2 regions of the Paraburkholderia sp. BR10141 genome follow, and region 2 is predicted to be linked to the other one. Evidence: predicted binding sites of a transcription regulator. Region 2 holds the regulator's gene; the other holds the start of a gene.
The links. Region 2 encodes FliA, which starts transcription of late flagellar genes. Its sites were predicted from a motif close to CTAAAGTTTNNNNNNNNNNNGCCGNTA; they were not measured.

Region 1: a site for FliA is predicted at 2,299-2,325, ahead of ACOJB8_RS10815 (DUF4088 family protein). Genes of this name have one in related genera too.

Annotation. Positions count from the first base shown of each region.
Region 1 covers NZ_JBMIQH010000006.1:123,185-127,594, reverse strand. Annotated here, with positions in the region: gene ACOJB8_RS10835 (CreA family protein) at 1-159, shown strand, start outside; gene ACOJB8_RS10830 (helix-turn-helix transcriptional regulator) at 188-1,090, shown strand; gene ACOJB8_RS10825 (AzlC family ABC transporter permease) at 1,238-1,957, shown strand; gene ACOJB8_RS10820 (AzlD domain-containing protein) at 1,954-2,277, shown strand; gene ACOJB8_RS10815 (DUF4088 family protein) at 2,412-3,173, shown strand; gene ACOJB8_RS10810 (ATP-dependent helicase) at 3,220-4,410, opposite strand, start outside.
Region 2 covers NZ_JBMIQH010000014.1:127,129-131,538, reverse strand. Annotated here, with positions in the region: gene flgA (flagellar basal body P-ring formation chaperone FlgA) at 1-573, shown strand, start outside; gene flgM (flagellar biosynthesis anti-sigma factor FlgM) at 755-1,099, shown strand; gene ACOJB8_RS20535 (flagella synthesis protein FlgN) at 1,150-1,593, shown strand; gene ACOJB8_RS20530 (RNA polymerase sigma factor FliA) at 1,766-2,497, opposite strand; partial or broken gene ACOJB8_RS20525 (MinD/ParA family ATP-binding protein) at 2,853-3,635, opposite strand; gene flhF (flagellar biosynthesis protein FlhF) at 3,628-4,410, opposite strand, start outside.

The sequences.
Region 1 (4,410 bases), on a different contig from region 2:
TCGTTCCTCTTCAAGACGCTGCACGTCGTGCGCGTGGTCGACGCGAAGCGCAACGCGCTCGTGTATCTGACCTACAGCGACCGCGTGGTGAGCGGCAGCGCCAAGAACAGCGTCACGGCCGTGCCGGTGCCCGCGGGCACGACGATTCCGCTGCGCTAAACTGGGGATCCGTGCAGGATCCTTCACCATGACCGGTTCCCGTTTTCGAGACTCCGCCCGCTACTGGCGCACGCCGCTTCTGCCCGGCGCGGATCTCGTCACGGCCGAATACAACCAACATACGTTCGCGCCGCACTGGCACGAGGCCTACACGATCCCCGTGATCGAGGGCGGCGCGGAATGCTTTCGCTATCGCGGCACGCAGCATGTCGCCGCAACGGGCAGCGTGCCGGTGATCAATCCGGGGGAGCTGCATACGGGTTCACGCGCCGTCGAAGAAGGCTGGAGCTATCGGGTGATGTATGTGCCGATCGACTTCCTGCACGAGCTCGCCGGCGAAATCGCCGGGCGCACGCAGCCGCTGCCGTGGTTCGACGCCGAGGTGATCCACGATCTCGATCTCGCGCACCGGCTCTCGCGCGCCCACCGGCTGCTGGAAGCCGACGCGGACTGGCGGCGCGCCGCAGCCGTGCCCGAACCCGGCGCGAGCGCCAGCCCGGCATCGCCTTCGGCGCCTTGTGCCGATCTGCTCGCCGTGGAAGGCTCGCTGCTCGACGCACTCTCGACGCTGCTCACGCGCTACGGCCGCACGCGCGAGGCGGCGCTCAAACACGGCCCGAACGATCCCCGCGTGGAAACGATGAAGGCGCTCCTTGCCGCCGATCTCGCCACGCCGCTGCGCGTGGCCGATCTCGCCCAGGCGGTCGGCCTCTCGCCGTTTCACGCCGCGCGGCTCTTCACGCAGGCAACCGGGCTGCCGCCGCACGCCTGGCGCACCCAGTTGCGCCTGCAACGCGCCCTCGCCCCGCTGCGCGAAGGCGCTACGGTTGCCGAGGTCGCCGCCGCGAGCGGTTTCACCGACCAGAGCCATTTCACGCGACACTTTCGGCGCATGTTCGGCGTGCCGCCGGGGCGCTGGCAGTCGTCCTGAACGCGCCAACCCGCATCCGGCCGCAAGAACGTACAAGCCACGCGTAAGGCGGCCCGCTATGCTGTCCCCTTGTATCAGGAGGACAGTTTGACCACGCATCCCAACCGCCTTGCCGAATTCATCGCCGGCGCGCGCGACACGATCCCCATGATGATCGGCGCCGCGCCCTTCGGCGTGATCTTCGGCACGCTCGTCACCTCGGGCCCGCTTTCGCTCTGGCACGGCCAGTTCATGTCGCTCGCCGTGTTCGCCGGCTCCGCGCAATTCATCGCGCTCGGGCTGATCGCTTCGCACGCGAGCTTCGCGGTGATTTGGGCCACCACGTTCATCGTGAACCTGCGCCACGTGCTCTATAGCGCGACGCTCGCGCCCTATATCTCGCACCTGCCGCTGCGCTGGCGGCTCGTGCTCGGCAGCCTGCTCACCGATGAGGTCTTCGCCGTCGCGTGGGCGCATTTGCGCCGCCATCCGCCCGGCGACGACGTCTCGCCGTGGCATTTCCTCGGCTCGGGCCTCTCGATGTACCTGAACTGGCAACTCTGGACCGCGGCCGGCCTGCTGTTCGGCGCGGCGTTCCCGGGTCTGCAGTCGCTCGGCCTCGACTTCGCGATGGTCGCGACCTTCATCGCCATCGTCGTGCCACAGCTGGTTGCCTTGCGCTACCTCGCCGCCGCCGCGACTGCGGGCGCGCTCGCCTTTTTCTGGCAGGGCTGGCCGTACAAGCTCGGGCTGCTCGGCGCCGTGCTCGCGGGCGTGGTCGTGGGTGTCGTGCTCTCACGGCCAGGTTCGTCGCGCGGCGCCCGCGCCGGCAGCGAGTCCTCCCGCAAGTCCCCCAACGTCCAACGCACCGCAGGAGCCGGGCAATGAACTACGTCGTCCTGATTCTCGGCATGGCCCTGATCACCCTGGTCATTCGCACTGCGGTGTTCGTGCTCGGCGACCGGCTGGTATTCCCGCCGCTCGTGCGCACCGCGCTCGGCTTCGTGCCCGTCACCGTGCTCACGGCGATCATCGTGCCGATGGCGGTCTCGCCCCACGGTCAGGGCGCCGAGCTGACCTGGCGCAACCCGCAGCTCGTCGGCGCGCTCGCGGCGATCGTCGTCAGCGCGCTCACGAAGCGCCCGCTCCTCACCATCGCGATCGGGCTCGGCGTGTTCTTCCTCTGGCAAGGCGTTGTCCTGCGCTAGAGGCAAGCGTCGCCCCTTACGCTCAAGTTTCACCCCGGAGCGCCGTTAAACCCGTCAGGGCCTGCTCTGGCAGGCCACTGCTCGAACGGCGAGAGCACGCGAGAAGCGACAAGGATTACACCGGGGCAACCACAATGGGGCATATCACCCTTAACCTGAAGGACGAAACGCTTGCGTCGCTGCGCAAGGATTTCGACGCGTTCCTGCGCGTCTCGCTCAAACTCGACCCGCAATTCGCCACGCCGGAATTCGAGGACTACCTGCGCGCGAAGCTGCTCGACAACATGACGCCGCTCACGGAGCACGCCGTCCAGCGGCTCCTGCAAGGCGGCCAGTACGCGTGGGCCAAGCGCACGCTCGACAAGGAATTCCCCGAGGTCGTCTCGATCCTGATGCGTCAGGCAGGCGAATTCGGTTTCGGCTTCGCGTCGCGGCCCGAGTGGACGCCCGACGAACTCTCGAAGCAGTGCCGCGACTGGGCGGCGGCCATCGTGAGCGAAGCCCAGGGCGACGACACGCTGGTCGACCCGCTGGCTGCGCAGATCAAGTCGGGCGTGCAGGACATCCAGGCCCTCGAAGAGTCGATGCAGACGCCCGCGTGGCGCCTCACCGAGTCGTTGCGTCAGCGTGTGTACGAAGCGAAGATCGGCTGTGAACAGGCGAGCGGCAGCGCGGCGCGCGAGCGTCTGGGCGAGCTGCGCGGGCTGCTGAGGCTCGGCGTGACGCATGGCGTGTTCCAGAAGCAGGAAGCGCAACAAATCATGGAATATCTGCGCCTGCTCAAGCCCGAGATTTTCGTCGAGGAGCCCGACGATGTGTTCACGCGCCTCGCCGCGTGGATGCGCAACTTCTTCATGCCGCCGCAACGCAGCACGGCACGCGAGCAGCGGCGCTAAGCGCTGGCGCGCGCGCCTGAAAACGGCGCGCGCCCCGCTTTCCACCTCAATCCCACATCTTCCTGAGCTTCGCGGCGATCTCGACCTTCGCCTGCGCGGCGGCGGCGAGTCCGGCCGCGCTCGGCGCGCTCGCCACGGGCGCGGGCGGCCATGCGCGGGATTCGAACAGCGGCAGCATGGGCGTCGCGATGAAGCGCGTGCGCGAGGCCCACACGTGCCGGTCGCCCGACGCCACCTGGTTGTGCACATAAAAGCGCTGCGGCACGACGATGTGCAGATCCTCCTTCGCGCGCGTCATCGCCACATAGAGCAGCCGCCGCTCCTCCTCCAGCTCCTCGTCGCTGCCCGCGCCGAGATCGGACGGAATGCAGCCGTCCACGCCGTTGAGCACGAACACGTTGCGCCACTCCTGACCTTTCGCCGAATGGATCGTCGAAAGGATCAGGTAGTCTTCGTCGAGCAGCGGATCGGCCGATTCGGCGCTCGTCGCGTCGGGCGGATCGAGCGTGAGTTCGGTGAGAAAGCGCTCGCGCGAGGCGTAGGTGCTCGCAATGCTCTCCATCTGCAGCAAGTCGGCGAGACGCACCTGGGCGTCTTCGTGATTGCGCTCGAGATGCGGCTCGTACCAGCGCCGCACGCGCTCGAACTCGGCCGGCCACGGCGTCGAGCGCATCGAGAGGCTGTCGATGAGCGACGCAAACGCGGGCCAGTCCTCGGCCGCGCGCGGCGGCGGCGCGAAAGCCGCGAGCGCCTCGGCGGCGCGATATGCGCCCGTGCACGCTGACACCTGGTCGAGCAGGCGCGCGGCGTTGGCGGGCCCGACGCCAGGCAGCAACTGCGTCACGCGAAACCCGGCTACACGGTCGAGCGGATTCTCGGCCCAGCGCAGCACCGCCAGCACGTCTTTCACGTGCGCGGCGTCGAGAAAACGCAGTCCGCCGAACTTCACGAACGGGATATTGCGTCGCGCCAGTTCGATTTCGAGCGTCGCGCTGTGGTGCGCCGCGCGAAACAGCACGGCCTGTTGCTTGAGCTTCATGCCCGCTTCACGCGCCTCGAGAATCTGCTCGACGACGTAGCGCGCCTGGGTGGCCTCGTCGGCCACCGTGACGAGGCGCGGGCGCTGCTGCGAGGGGCGTTCGGTCCACAGGTTCTTGGTGAAGCGCTCGGCGGCGGCGTCGATCACGGCGTTCGAGGCGGCGAGGATCGGCGCCGTCGAACGGTAATTGCGTTCGAG
Region 2 (4,410 bases):
CAGCAGTCGGCTGGCTTGCCGGGCCACGTGAGCATCACGGTCGCGCCGGTGTTTCCGCGTGGCCTCGCAGCCTGCACGTCACTCGAGCCGTTCATGCCGCCGGGCGCGCGCACCTATGGCCACACGACCGTGGGCGTGCGCTGCATCGGCGCGAAGCCGTGGACGCTCTATGTGAGCGCGCGCATTGCGGTGGACGTGACCTACTACGTGGCCTCGCGTCAGATCGGCGCGGGCGAGGCGCTTTCGGCCGCCGATTTCATGCCGCGCGCGGGCGACCTCGCGAACCTGCCGCAGACCATCATCACCGATCCCAACCAGGCGACCGGCGCCGTCGCGCTCGCCCGGATTTCCGCGGGACTGCCGCTGCGCACCGACATGTTGCGCAGCGCCGCCTCGGTGGTCATCGGCCAGACGGTCAAGGTGATTGCCGTGGGCAGCAACTTCACGATCTCCGCCGAGGGCAGCGCGCTCAACAACGCCGAGCCGGGCCAGCAGGTGCGCGTGCGCACGAGCGGCGGCCAGATCATCTCGGGCGTGGTCAAGGACGCGGGTACCGTGCAGGTGCAGATCTAGGGCCGGTAAGCGCTGGCAAGGGCCGGATCAGGGCGCGCCGAGCCCCGTCCGGCGGCCCGATCCGGCCGTCTCCGGCTTTGTGCGCCAGCACACGTAACAGCATGTAACGGTGGGATTTTTCGGCTAAAGTTCGGCCCGACCTGTGCCGTTATCAAGGTCAAATCGATCAGGAACGCCCATCGTGAAAGTTGACTCCTCCACCCGCAATGATCCGCGCACGCTGCAGGATGGCCTCGCGCGCTCGCAAGCCGATTCGACCGGCGTAAGCACCGACACCGCTACCACCTCCAGCGCGGCAGGCAGCACGACCGCCGCCGCTCAAGGCGGCGCGAACGTGAGCCTGTCGTCGCTCTCGTCGACGATGCGCTCGCTCGCGGCGAGCGGTTCCGCCGACATCGACACGGCGCACGTGCAGTCGATCAAGGACGCGATCCGCAACGGCACGTTGCAGATCGACTCCGGCAAGATCGCCGACGGCGTGATCCAGACCGCGCGCGACCTCATGAAGCCGACGTCGGGCAACTGACGCCCGATGCGCGAGCGCCGCGCAAACCTCGCTTTTTTTGGTGCCTTGCAATGAAAGATGCCCTGTTGGCCACACTGATCGACGAACACGCCACGGTCGAGGCGTTCGCGTCGCTGCTCGCCTATGAAGAAAAGGCGCTCGTGTCGGCCGATGGCATGGAGGCGCTCCCGCAAATCGTCGAGCAGAAGACGACGCTCACGCAGCGTCTCGCGGGCCTCGAAAAAGCGCGCGACGCGCAACTGGCCGGCCTCGGCCTGCCGGGCGGCCGCAAGGGCATCGAAATGGCCTGCGACGGCGACGCGCGTCTGGCAAGTCAGTGGGCGCTGCTCAAGGGGTCGACCGAGCGCGCGCGCCGCAAGAATCTCACCATTGGCATGATGATCCGCACGCGCATGGAACATAACCGCCGCGCGCTCTCGATCCTGCGCGGCGAAACGGGCAACGGCTCGATGCTGTACGGTCCCGATGGGCGGTTGCCGGCGTTCGGGCTGTAAGCGCGCGTAGATCGTCCGCCAAAGACAAAAGCCGAAGCAGTGATGCTTCGGCTTTTTTGTTTTGCGCGAGTCCAGTCCGCCAACAAAAAAGCCGGGGCGCTCTCGCACCCCGGCTCTGTCACTGCAACTGCACTCCGGCTCGCGCTGGCCGCCGCGCGCGCCGTCTACCGCCTCAATTCTCCTGGCCGGCCCACGACATCTCGCGCAGTCGCGTGCGCAGGCGCGCCACCGCCTGGCTGTGCAGCTGGCACACGCGCGACTCGCTCACCTCCATCACCGCGCCGATTTCGCGCAGGTTCATGCCGCGCTCGTAATAGAGCGACATGAGCAGCTTCTCGCGCTCGGGCAGCCGGTCGATCGCCTCGATGAGCGCGCCGCGCAGGCTGTCGTCGAGCAGCGCCGAAAGCGGGTCCGAATGATCGACGCAGTAGCGGTCGAGGAACGGTTCGTCCTCGGCGGAACGGTCGAAGTCTTCGTAGTAGATGAGCTGGCTGCCATGCAGTTCCTGCAGCATGCTCTGATACTCGTCGAGCGGCATGCTCAGATGCTCGGCGATCTCCGTCTCGCTCGCCGAGCGCCCGAGCCGCTGCTCCACCTTGTGCACCGCGCTTTCCACTTCACGCGAGGTGCGGCGCAGGCTGCGCGGCAGCCAGTCGTTGCTGCGCAACTCGTCGAGCATTGCGCCGCGAATGCGCTGGCTCGCGTAGGTCTCGAACTGCGCGCCCTGATCTTCCTTGTAGCGGTTGGCCGCGTCGAGCAGGCCGATCATGCCGGCCTGGATCAGGTCGTCGAGGTCCACGCTCGCCGGCATCTTGGCGACGAGCTGCAAGCCGAGCCGTCTGACGAGCGGCGCGTATTTCGCGAGCACGTCGGCCTGCGAAATTTTTCCTTGAGCGTTATACATCGTGCTCTCCACTTCTCATCTCCCTGTTGGCGTCGTCGTGCGCACGTCAGACGTGCTGCGGCGACGTCCGCTGCGCGGGCGTATCGGTCCGCCAGCCCACATGGGCCGGAGCGGACGCGGATGTTGCGTTGGGTGCGGGATGCACACCCGTCACGGCCGCTACGAACGAATCGGCGTTCGCGGCGAGCGTGCTGTGTGCGGCGTTTGTTGCTTGGGTAGCGTGGGGCTGGACGCCGGCTTGCGGCGCGCCGTCCGGATCGTCGACGGGTGCGTAGCCCGCCGCTTCATGTTCTTCGTCCTTCGCGCCGAACAGTGCATTCGCGCGTGCCGTGGCCGGCGAGCACGCCGAGACCGCGGGTCGCATCGGCCAGTGCGGCAGCTCGGCGGCCACGTGGCGGAAATCGCGCGCGGCGGCCGTCGACGGAAACGCATCGACGATGCAGCGCGCAAGCCTGAGCGCCTGCGCCATGTGCTGATCGGCGGCGACGCTTCCGGCGCTGTCGAGCGACACGCTCAGGTAGCGGCTCGCCACCCCTGCGAGATTCTCGATCGCGGCCTGCGCGTCGCTCGCGTTCGCCACATGATTCGCGAGCACGCGAAACTGCGCGATCGCATGCGCGAAGTGCAGCCGTTTCATGCACGCGTAGGCGTCCGTGATCGACTGCGCACCGATGCGCATCACGATCAGCACATCGTGCGCATGCATGGCGAGCGGCGAAAGCGCGCCATCGGCGTCGAGCTGCGCGTCGATCAGTACGATGTCCGCGGGGCCCGAAATGACCTTCTGCAGCTGGGCGGACGTGTACTGCGCGCGATTGTCGCGCGAGGCGGCCAGCACGCCGAAGCCGAGCGCATGGCGGCCCACGGCTTCGTCGAGCGTGCGCTCGCCGCGCACGACGGCGGCGAAGTTGCCTGCGCCGCGCACACCGCCCACCAGCGCACAGACCGAGCGGGGTCCCAGACACTCGTCGATCACGAGCACGTCCTTGCCCTGCGCGGTGAGCGCCGCCGCGAGATTGACCACCGTGGTCGTGCGTCCGGGCGAACCTGCACCGCCCGTCACTGCGACCACGCGCGAGCCTTCACGCGCGAGAAGCCGCCGCAGCCCTTCAGCTTGATCGATTACGAACTTATCCAAACCTGACCTCGGGAGCCTGCGAATTCGTACGCGTCGAGAGTGCCGACAGCAGCGCCGGGATATCGTCTTCGTGCGGCACGAACGGCGAACTCTCTCGCGGAATGCAGAAAGCGCTGCGGATCAGGAAGCGGCGCGTCGCCACGTAAAGGTTCTCGGGGACCTTCTGGCCCGTCGAGACGTAATGCACCGGCAGCTTGTAGCGCAGCACGGTGTCGAGCGCGCTGCCGAGGTTGGTCGCCTCGTCGAGCTTGGTGAGGATGCAGCCCGTGAGCGGCGCGTTGTCCGGGCCGCTCTGGTAGGCCTGCACGACTTCGTTGAGCGTGTCGCCGTGGTTGGTCGCCGAGAGCAGCAGCAGGCGCTGCACCGGGCGGCCCGCGCCGCACAGCATGGCGATCTGGTCGGCCACGGCGCGGTCGCGCTGGCTCATGCCGATCGTGTCGATCAGCACGATGTGCTTGTTCTTGAGTTCGGTGAGCGCGAGCTGGAGGTCCGCGCCGTCACGCACCGCGTGCACCGAAACGCCGAGGATCTTGCCGAAGATGCGCAGTTGCTCGTGGCCGCCGATCCGGTAGCTGTCGGTGGTGAGCAGCGCCACCTTGCTCGCGCCGAAGCGCATCACGCAGCGCGCGGCGAGCTTCGCGGTGGTCGTGGTCTTGCCCACGCCCGTCGGGCCCATCAGCGCGAACACACCGCCGCGCTCCATCAGCGCCTGTTCGTCTTCGAGCACGGGCAGGTTCGATTCGAGCACCGACTGGAGCCACTCCATGCCGGCCTC